4 regions of the Gracilibacillus thailandensis genome follow, and region 3 is predicted to be linked to each of the others. Evidence: riboswitches for the same ligand, from Rfam matches in the RefSeq annotation. Region 3 holds a riboswitch; each other region holds the start of a gene.
The links. A riboswitch is a leader RNA that binds a small molecule or an ion and turns the genes downstream of it on or off. The one in region 3 is predicted to bind thiamine pyrophosphate.
Positions count from the first base shown of each region.

Region 1: it holds a riboswitch for thiamine pyrophosphate, as region 3 does, so the genes downstream of both, tenA (thiaminase II) here and tenI (thiazole tautomerase TenI) in region 3, are expected to answer to the same signal.
Region 2: it holds a riboswitch for thiamine pyrophosphate, as region 3 does, so the genes downstream of both, GH715_RS10335 (ECF transporter S component) here and tenI (thiazole tautomerase TenI) in region 3, are expected to answer to the same signal.
Region 4: it holds a riboswitch for thiamine pyrophosphate, as region 3 does, so the genes downstream of both, tenA (thiaminase II) here and tenI (thiazole tautomerase TenI) in region 3, are expected to answer to the same signal.

Region 1 is NZ_WJID01000083.1:9,925-12,132, forward strand. It holds gene lepB (signal peptidase I) at 101-649, shown strand; TPP riboswitch at 710-817, shown strand; gene tenA (thiaminase II) at 925-1,614, shown strand; gene thiD (bifunctional hydroxymethylpyrimidine kinase/phosphomethylpyrimidine kinase) at 1,616-2,208, shown strand, end outside.
Region 2 is NZ_WJID01000029.1:44,442-46,649, reverse strand. It holds gene dapA (4-hydroxy-tetrahydrodipicolinate synthase) at 1-288, opposite strand, end outside; lysine riboswitch at 426-608, opposite strand; TPP riboswitch at 759-865, shown strand; gene GH715_RS10335 (ECF transporter S component) at 1,034-1,624, shown strand; gene GH715_RS10330 (ABC transporter ATP-binding protein) at 1,631-2,208, shown strand, end outside.
Region 3 is NZ_WJID01000006.1:66,428-68,635, forward strand. It holds gene thiO (glycine oxidase ThiO) at 1-595, opposite strand, end outside; gene tenI (thiazole tautomerase TenI) at 588-1,205, opposite strand; TPP riboswitch at 1,297-1,393, opposite strand; gene GH715_RS03125 (ferritin-like domain-containing protein) at 1,535-1,978, shown strand; gene GH715_RS03130 (M20 family metallopeptidase) at 2,122-2,208, shown strand, end outside.
Region 4 is NZ_WJID01000051.1:5,255-7,462, reverse strand. It holds gene GH715_RS14805 (methyl-accepting chemotaxis protein) at 1-594, shown strand, start outside; TPP riboswitch at 708-805, shown strand; gene tenA (thiaminase II) at 950-1,633, shown strand; gene GH715_RS14795 (acetylornithine deacetylase) at 1,630-2,208, shown strand, end outside.

The DNA.
Region 1 (2,208 bases), on a different contig from region 3:
CATACATAAAGTAAGACTTCCATTAGCGGGGGTCTTATGGATGGTTCGCACCGTGGATCAATCACAAGTGAAAGTTAACTATGATGAAAGAAGGTCTACAATGGAGAATAAGGTCGTTAAAGAATTACTATCATGGTTGAAGGCGTTGTTGGTTGCTGTTATTATTGTGCTTCTGTGTCGGCACTTTTTGATTACTCCTTCCGTTGTGAAAGGCGAATCGATGATGCCGAATTTAGAAAATGGCGACCGGATTATTTTGAGTAAGATCAGCAGTATCGATCGTTTTGATGAAATTGCCTTCAAAGCACCGGATTCAAATGATAATTATGTTAAGAGAATAATAGGCTTTCCCGGTGATACGATCGAAATGAAAGATGACAACCTATATATTAATGGGAAGCTCTATGAAGAGACGTATCTTGATGACTCCAAAGCAGCACTGTCTGATGGTCAAAAGCTGACAAATGATTTTACACTGAAAGAATTAACTGGTAAGGAACAAGTTCCTGAAGGGAAAATATTTGTTTTAGGTGATAATCGGAGAGTTAGTAAAGATAGTCGTGAATTTGGCTTTGTAGATGAAGATGCTGTTATTGGAGATGTTAAAATGCGTATATGGCCAATTGAATCATTTGGAATCATTAAATAGGTACGGCTAAACTTGACAATTTAGCGTATCCGTGTTTTATTGGTAATAACTTCATAATAGAAATTCCGCTAGGGGTGCTGCATGAGCAGCTGAGATAAGAATGTATTTCTTGATCCCTTTGAACCTGAACTGGTTAACACCAGCGTAGGAAAGTGGAGTCGGATGGTGTGTGAACGACATACACCTCATTTTTGATATGGACTATTCAAAAGCCGCTCCGCTACCCGCGAGCGGCTTTTTATTATGGAAATATATATTTTCTGGAGGCAGGAGAAATGACATTTAGTCAAGAATTGCGTGTAGCAGCAGATGATATTTACCAAGGTATCTTTGAACACCCTTTTGTAGTTGGAATTGGAGAAGGAAATTTGCACAAAGAAGCGATCATTCACTATGTGAAAGCAGATTTTGAGTATCTCAATGCGTTTATGAACATCTATGGTATCGCCATCGCCAAAAGCAACACTAGAGAAGACATGACATATTTCTATGAAAAGATCGGTTTTATCTTGAATAGTGAAATTCATCCACATCATAATTTATGTCAGGTCGCAGGCGTTGGTTACGATGAGTTGCAAGGATACCCTTTGCCACCGACAGCAAATCATTATGTAGCCCATATGAAAAGTGTCGCACAACAAGGAAGTATAGGGGAATTAATCGCAGCATTGTTACCTTGCCCCTGGACATATTTAGAGATCGGACATTACTTAAAAGAAAAGTATCAACCAACGGAAGAACATCCTTTTTATGAGTGGATTACATTTTACGCCAAAGAAGATACAGCATCAGTGACAACGGAGCTTTGTGAGCGTTTAGATAAATGGGCAGAACAAGTGGGAGAAGAAGAGAAACAGAAAGCTAAATTAGCTTTTATTAAAAGCTGTCAGCTAGAGTATTTATTCTGGGAAATGGCTTATCAGGTAGAAGAATGGCCGTTTTCATTAGCTGGAAAGGGGAAGTAACATGCATAAAGTAGCGTCAGCACTCACAATAGCTGGAACAGATCCTTCGGGTGGTGCAGGAATTCAAGCGGATTTAAAAGTATTCCAAGAACAGGAAGTTTACGGAATGAGCGTGATTACTTCCGTCGTAGCGCAAAACACGCTAGGTGTTCAGGATGTACAGCATTTAAGCATTGATTTTATTGAGAAACAATTAGACGCCGTTTTAACGGATATTCCACCACAAGCAATGAAAACAGGAATGATCGCTACTGTGGATATGATGGAATTAATAGCTAAAAAATTAGCAAATACGAATATTCCTTACGTGATTGATCCGGTTATGGTGGCCAAAAGTGGTGATTCATTAATGGATGAGAAATCAAGACAGGTCATTCGCAATACGTTAATTCCGCATGCTACAGTGGTGACGCCAAATGTACCAGAAGCAGAAATTCTAGTAGGTTTCGAGATTCACGATAATCAAGATGCAGAAAAAGCGGCGAAAGTAATCGTTAATGAACTTGGTGCGAAGGCTGCGGTTGTCAAAGGTGGTCATTTAGAAGGAGCAGCAGTAGATGTTCTATATGACGGTGAAGATTTCTACTATCTAAA
Region 2 (2,208 bases), on a different contig from region 3:
AATCGTCTCCGCCTTTTTCGTCATTTCTATAGATTCACGAGTGTTGTTTGATCCTGTCCCTGCTATGACAGGTACGCGACCATTAACGGTTTTGACAGTAAATTTAATCAGTGATAATTTCTCTTCTTTTGATAGTGTAGGAGATTCTCCAGTTGTTCCGGCAATAACTAGTGCATCAGTTCCATTTTGTAGTAAATAATTAATTAATCGTTCTGTTTTTCCATAATCAATGTCTCCATTTTGATCAAAGGGAGTTACCATCGCTGTTAATACACGTCCAAAGTTCATGATATATCCACCTCTATTCAAAGATTTAAAACAATTTGACTAGTTCCATTGAATAGAGGGTATCTCATCACCAATTGAAAATAAAAAGATGCAACAATGAGGGCATTGTTGCATCTGGAATTCAAATTGGATTCGATGCGTGAGATAGCCCTCCATATAGCGTGGCACTATATGACAGCCCTGCATTTGTTCAATGAAGGACCAGTAAAATAAGTTGATGCGTACTTATTTTACTTCGGCAAATTCCCCTTTCGATAGCTTTCTCAGGCAACACCAGCCTCCCACTATGTACTAATGGTTTTTGCACCTCTATTCTCACTTCAATAAAAATTGAAGCAAAATATTTAATTGTTTTACGTTGCTACCAACTATATCAAAAAATATCGATTCATGCAATCTGATTTACAAAAAAATTTTCTTGACAATATGGAAAAATTTGATATGATGAAGTCGAATTAAATATTATCAACACATTCCACTAGGGGTGTCTTTTAAAGACTGAGATTAAAGTAATACTTTAAGACCCTTAGAACCTGATCTGGTTCATACCAGCGTAGGGAAGTGGCTAGTATCTAATATACTGCAATACTTTTTATATGGATAAGTATAGCCACTATCTCTACGTATGTATGGATAGTGGCTTTTTGTGTTTGGAGGAGGGTTTTGCTGGTAACTAAGTGTGTGATCAAGAACGGGTAAGACTCGACAAATACTTATTCTTAATTAAAAAAGGAGATGGATGTAGATGAGAAAAACGTTAACTTTGACTGATATTTTAATAACAATTGTTATTGCCTTTATTTTTAGTGTTATTTACAAACTGTGGGGTCCATTATACAGTTTTGTAGGGATACTTGGTTTACATGTGGATCAGTTAATATACGGGATGTGGTTTATGGCTGCAACTGTAGCTTTTCTGATTATTCGCAAGCCGGGTATTGCTTTATTAGCAGAACTCGCAGCTGCTCAAGGAGAATTTTTATTTGGTGGACAATGGGGTATATCTCTCCTTCTATATGGTCTTGTACAGGGATTAGGCTGTGAACTGATCTTTGCTATGTATCGATATAAGAGTTATCGTCTGTATGTTACTTGTCTAGCGGCAATAGGCGCTGCGGTAGGATCGCTCCTATTAGATGTTTTTTATGGATATATCGATTCATTAGCACTATGGAATCTTACATTATTGATCGTTGCTAGATTAGTAGGATCGATATTGATTACGGGTGTCTTTGCTTATTACTTAGTAGAAGCATTGGACAAAACGGGTGTCACAAAGGCAATCCGTCCAGTATCTAATGATGATTATCAAAGACTCGAAGATGAGATGAGGTAAATTGGCATGCTTGAAGTGAAAAATTTACGAGCTAAATATCCAAATGAAACATCATTATTATTTAAAGATGTTTCACTATCCATTCAACAAGGTGAGAAAGTATTGCTTGTCGGTCCATCAGGATCTGGAAAGTCCACCTTACTCCAGATATTGGCTGGCTTAATACCGGACGTGATAGAAGTACCTATTAAAGCAGATAAACGGAAGATTTCAGAATCGTACGGTATGGTTTTTCAAGATCCAGATGCCCAGTTTTGTATGCCTTATGTAGATGAGGAGATTGCTTTTGTACTAGAAAATAGAAACATACCACAGCAAAATATGGCTTCCTTAATTAGCCAATACCTAGATCGGGTCGGTTTACAATTAGCAGATGAGCACGTTTCTATCCAGGAATTATCAGGCGGAATGAAACAGCGGCTTGCGATAGCATCGGTATTAGCATTGGAACCTGAAGTGTTGTTCTTAGATGAACCGACCGCTATGCTGGACCAGGTTGGCACGAAACAAGTTTGGGATACCTTGAAGGAAGTTTCTGAAGATAAGACAGTGGTGATTGTAGAACATAAAATTGATCATGTTTT
Region 3 (2,208 bases):
CAGTATACGTTTTTTTATCTGTCTTCACACCTGTCACTTTACCGTTTTCGATGACGATATCGTCTACCTTCGTCTGTTCCATTATGACCGCACCATGATGTTCAGCAGCCTTCGCAAAGCCTTTCGTTACGTGAGGAGCAGATACTTGCCCTTCTCTTGGACAATAAAGAGCTGCATAAAAATCGGTTGTCATTTCTTTTTCCGGGATACTCCCTGGTGAGATCACCTTCGCCTCTGCTCCTTGTTCTGTTTGAAAGCTAGCAATTCGTTTTAGCGTATCCAGCTCATCTTGATGATAGACAAGCTTTAAGGCACCTTTTTCGATTAATTGAATGTCCATACCACTTTCTTGCATCAGTTCTTCCGCTAAATCAGGGTATAATTCCCTGCTTTCTTTAGCAAATTGAAATAACGGTGAATCCTGCTCAAACTCCATCTGCACACCGAGCATGCCGGCTGCTGCACTGGATGCCTCTGCAGCAATTTTATTTTCTTCTAGTAGCAAAACCTTGTAACCTCTTTTACTTAACTGGTAGGCAATCGAAGCTCCCATTACTCCACCGCCAACAATGATCTGATCATATAAATTATTCAAACTGTTCCTCCTTCCTCGAATCGAACACTTGACGATAACACTTTATTGCTTCGGTAGGATCTTCGGCATCCCATACCCCTGACATAATCGCAACACCACTAGCCCCCACCTCTTGTACTTGGTTCATATTTTGTTCCGTAATCCCGCCAATTGCGATGACAGGAATAGAAACGTTTTTGGTGACATCAGCTAACGCGGTAATGCCTCTTGGCTCGAGACCAGGTTTAGAGTTACTTGAAAAAATATGCCCATAGATTAGAAAATCTGCACCATTATGTTCTGCCGTAATGGCTTCCTCCAAGGAATGGACGGACTTACCGATACGGAGTGCCGGAAACGAGCGCTTCACATCAGCAACCGGAATACTATGATAGGCAAGCTGTACGCCACAGCATTTTTTTATCGATGCTACATCTACACGGTCATTAATAATGATCCGTTCAGCCGGAACACCCGCTTCTAGCAAAAAATCAATCATTTCCAAGATTTCTTTCGCCGTTTTGGTCTTTTCTCGCAGATGAATATAATTTATCTGAGCAATCTGTTCCGATACAAGCTGCATATGTTGTTCTGTCAATCTGCCATTTGAAATAAGGTGTATTCCATGCATTGTTCCTACTCCTTTTTTTCTAGAGGAAGTGAAAATAGAAAAACCACCCATCCAGCATGGACGAGTGGTATGTATCGAAAGCTACAATTTGGTTGCTTTTCTACCACTTCCCTCCGCTGGTGTTAACCAGATCAGGTTCAAAGGGTCCGAAGATTCGTCTCAGCCAAATGGCTCCCCTAGTGTTCTTACGTATTATTTTTTCTTATATGAAAAGGATAACATAGTATGACATAATCGCCAATAAAAAATTTTCCATTATTATGTTTAATCATTTTCACTTAAGGGTAGATATATAATGGAGATGATCAATAGAAAGGATGTTGAAAGAAATGGCACAAAGAGATGAAAAATTACAAGCTTTAATTGATGGATTAAATGAGGATTTAGCAAATGAATATGCGGCAACAATCATGTATACGTATCATGCATCTGTTGTTTCAGGATTATATCGTTCTTTCTTAAAACCTTTTTTTGAAGATGAAATAAATGATGAGATCGGACATGCTTTATACTTATCTGACAAAATTAAAACATTAGGCGGTACACCAACTACAACACCAGCAAAAGTTGAACAATTAACAGACGTTCAAGACATGTTAGAAGCTACTCTTAAAGCTGAAACAGAAACGATTGAGCGCTATGAAAAAAGAAAACAACAGGCAGATGAGCTTGGTTTGACAGAACTTGTTGTGAAATTAGAAGATATTATTGCAGATGAAACAAGCCATAAAGAAGAAACAGAACGACTTTTGTCAGACAAGAGCTTTCAATAACTCGTTAACCCCTTTTTTTCATATATAGAAAAAACAACTTCCACCAGGAGGTTGTTTTTTTGTCTCTTTTCTTGATTCTCATGAAAAGGAAATGCTAGTAATCTATGATATAATAGAAAGAAAAGCTTCTGTGAGGTGAGGATATGAGGGACACTTTATTTGAGGAAATTGATGGTTTGTACGATGAAATGGTGGAAATGCGTAGGTTTTTACATCAATATCCTGAGCTT
Region 4 (2,208 bases), on a different contig from region 3:
GAGAAAGTCCGTGGTTTGGATGATCAGTCCCAAGAGATTACCAAGCTCGTGTCTGTCATCAAAGATATTTCAGAGCAAACCAATTTATTAGCTTTAAATGCTGCGATCGAAGCGGCACGTGCAGGTGAACATGGAAAAGGATTTGCTGTTGTAGCTGATGAAGTGAGAAAACTTGCCGAACAAGTAGCTGATTCGGTTTCTGATATCACAGGAATCGTCTCTAATATCCAAAATGAATCTGCTAATGTGTCACAATCATTAGAAGAAGGTTATGGAGAGGTAGAAGCAGGTACAAACCAAATCAAACAAACAGGAAAAACTTTTGAACAAATTAATCGTTCTATAAGCGAAATGGTAACTAGTATAAATAAAGTGTCAACAAATCTTTCAGATATGTCAGCTTCAAGTAACGAAATCAATAGCTCAATTGAAGAAATAGCTTCGATATCAGAGCAATCTGCAGCAGGAGTGGAGCAAACTTCTGCATCTTCTCAACAAGCAAGCAGTTCCATGGAAGAAGTATCATCCAATTCCGAGGAATTAGCTAAGTTAGCAGAAAAATTAAACAGTCTAGTACGGCAATTTAAACTATAAATAATCTATGGAAATCCTTGGTTTTGATGAAACGTTTGATGAGTGCAAATCTAATCGTGTTTGCATTTCCAATTATTTGTTAGTATACTAAAAATGGAAACTGAATAATTTAACCATTCGGCTAGGGGAGCATGTAGATGCTGAGAGAGGAAATCGACCCTTTGAACCTGATCTAGTTAAAACTAGCGTAGGGAAGTGGAATTGGTAGTTATATAGATTGTTTGATAAGTCTGTACATTACTAACCCATCTCCCTTCATTGGTGATGGGTTTTTATTATGCAATCTCAAAATTTTACTGGCAACTTTCATGACTTCTCTGGCTACTTCTATTCATTAAAAAGGGAGAGTGTAAAAATGACTACATTGTTTACCGATCGTCTATGGAACAGAGTGGAACCGGTTTGGAATTCGTATCTAGAACATCCTTTTGTAAAAGGATTAGGTGACGGCACACTGGAACAGGAGAAGTTTAAGCATTGGCTAAAGCAAGACTATGTCTACCTGATTGATTATGCAAGGTTGTTTGCGATCGGGAGTTCAAAAGCAGAAGATTTGGATAAAATGGTGACTTTTGCCAAGTTGCTTCATGGTGTTTTAGATGTGGAAATGGATTTGCATCGTAACTATGCTGCGGAATTCGGTATTTCAAAAGAGGAGCTTGAAGCTACAGAAGCGTCTGCGATTACTACCGCGTATACGAGTTATATGTTGAATTTGTCTCAGCGTGGTGGGGTGGAAAATGTGGTTGCATCGGTACTAGCGTGTGAGTGGAGTTATAATTTTATTGGGAAATCACTGGCTAAATGGCCAGGTGCATTAGATGATAATTTTTACAGCAGTTGGGTAGAAATGTATAGTTCTAATGAATTTACCGAATTAGCGGAAGAAACGAAACAATTGATGAATCAAATTGCAGAAGGAAAGCCAGAGCAGGAATTAGCAAGACTTGAAGAGATTGTGGTGAAGACTAGTCAATTTGAATATATGTTTTGGGATATGGTTGAAAAGAAAGAAGATTGGCCGGTGAATGCCGAATGAACAGAGCATTAACCAATTTAGTAGATGATAGACAAGATGAATTAAAGCATATTTTATCTGATCTTATCGGTTTTTCTACTGTTAGCCCTCCTGCTAGAAATACGTCTGATATTCAGAAGTATATAGCGAATTATCTAGAAAAATTAGATTTTCACACTGAACGATGGGATGTCTTCCCGAATGATCCAAATCTTGTCGGGATGAAGAAAGGAACTGATTCTGATACATATAACAGCCTGATTATTAACGGGCATATTGATGTAGCGGAGGTGGGGGATGAATCTAGTTGGACAGTGCCTCCATTCTCTCTTACTGAAAAAGGTAAATATCTGTATGGCCGTGGGGTTTCTGATATGAAGGGGGCTGTTGCATGTGCCTTGTTTGCGACTAAGCTATTACATGAAGAGGGAATTGACTTAAAAGGCGATTTGCAGTTGCAGACGGTAATTGGTGAGGAAGTCGGTGAAGCGGGAACACTTTCTTGTATTGAAAAAGGATATAATGCTGACTTTGCGTTAGTTGTTGATGGCAGTAATCGTGAAATCCATGGTCAAGGTGGTGTAATCACAGGTTGG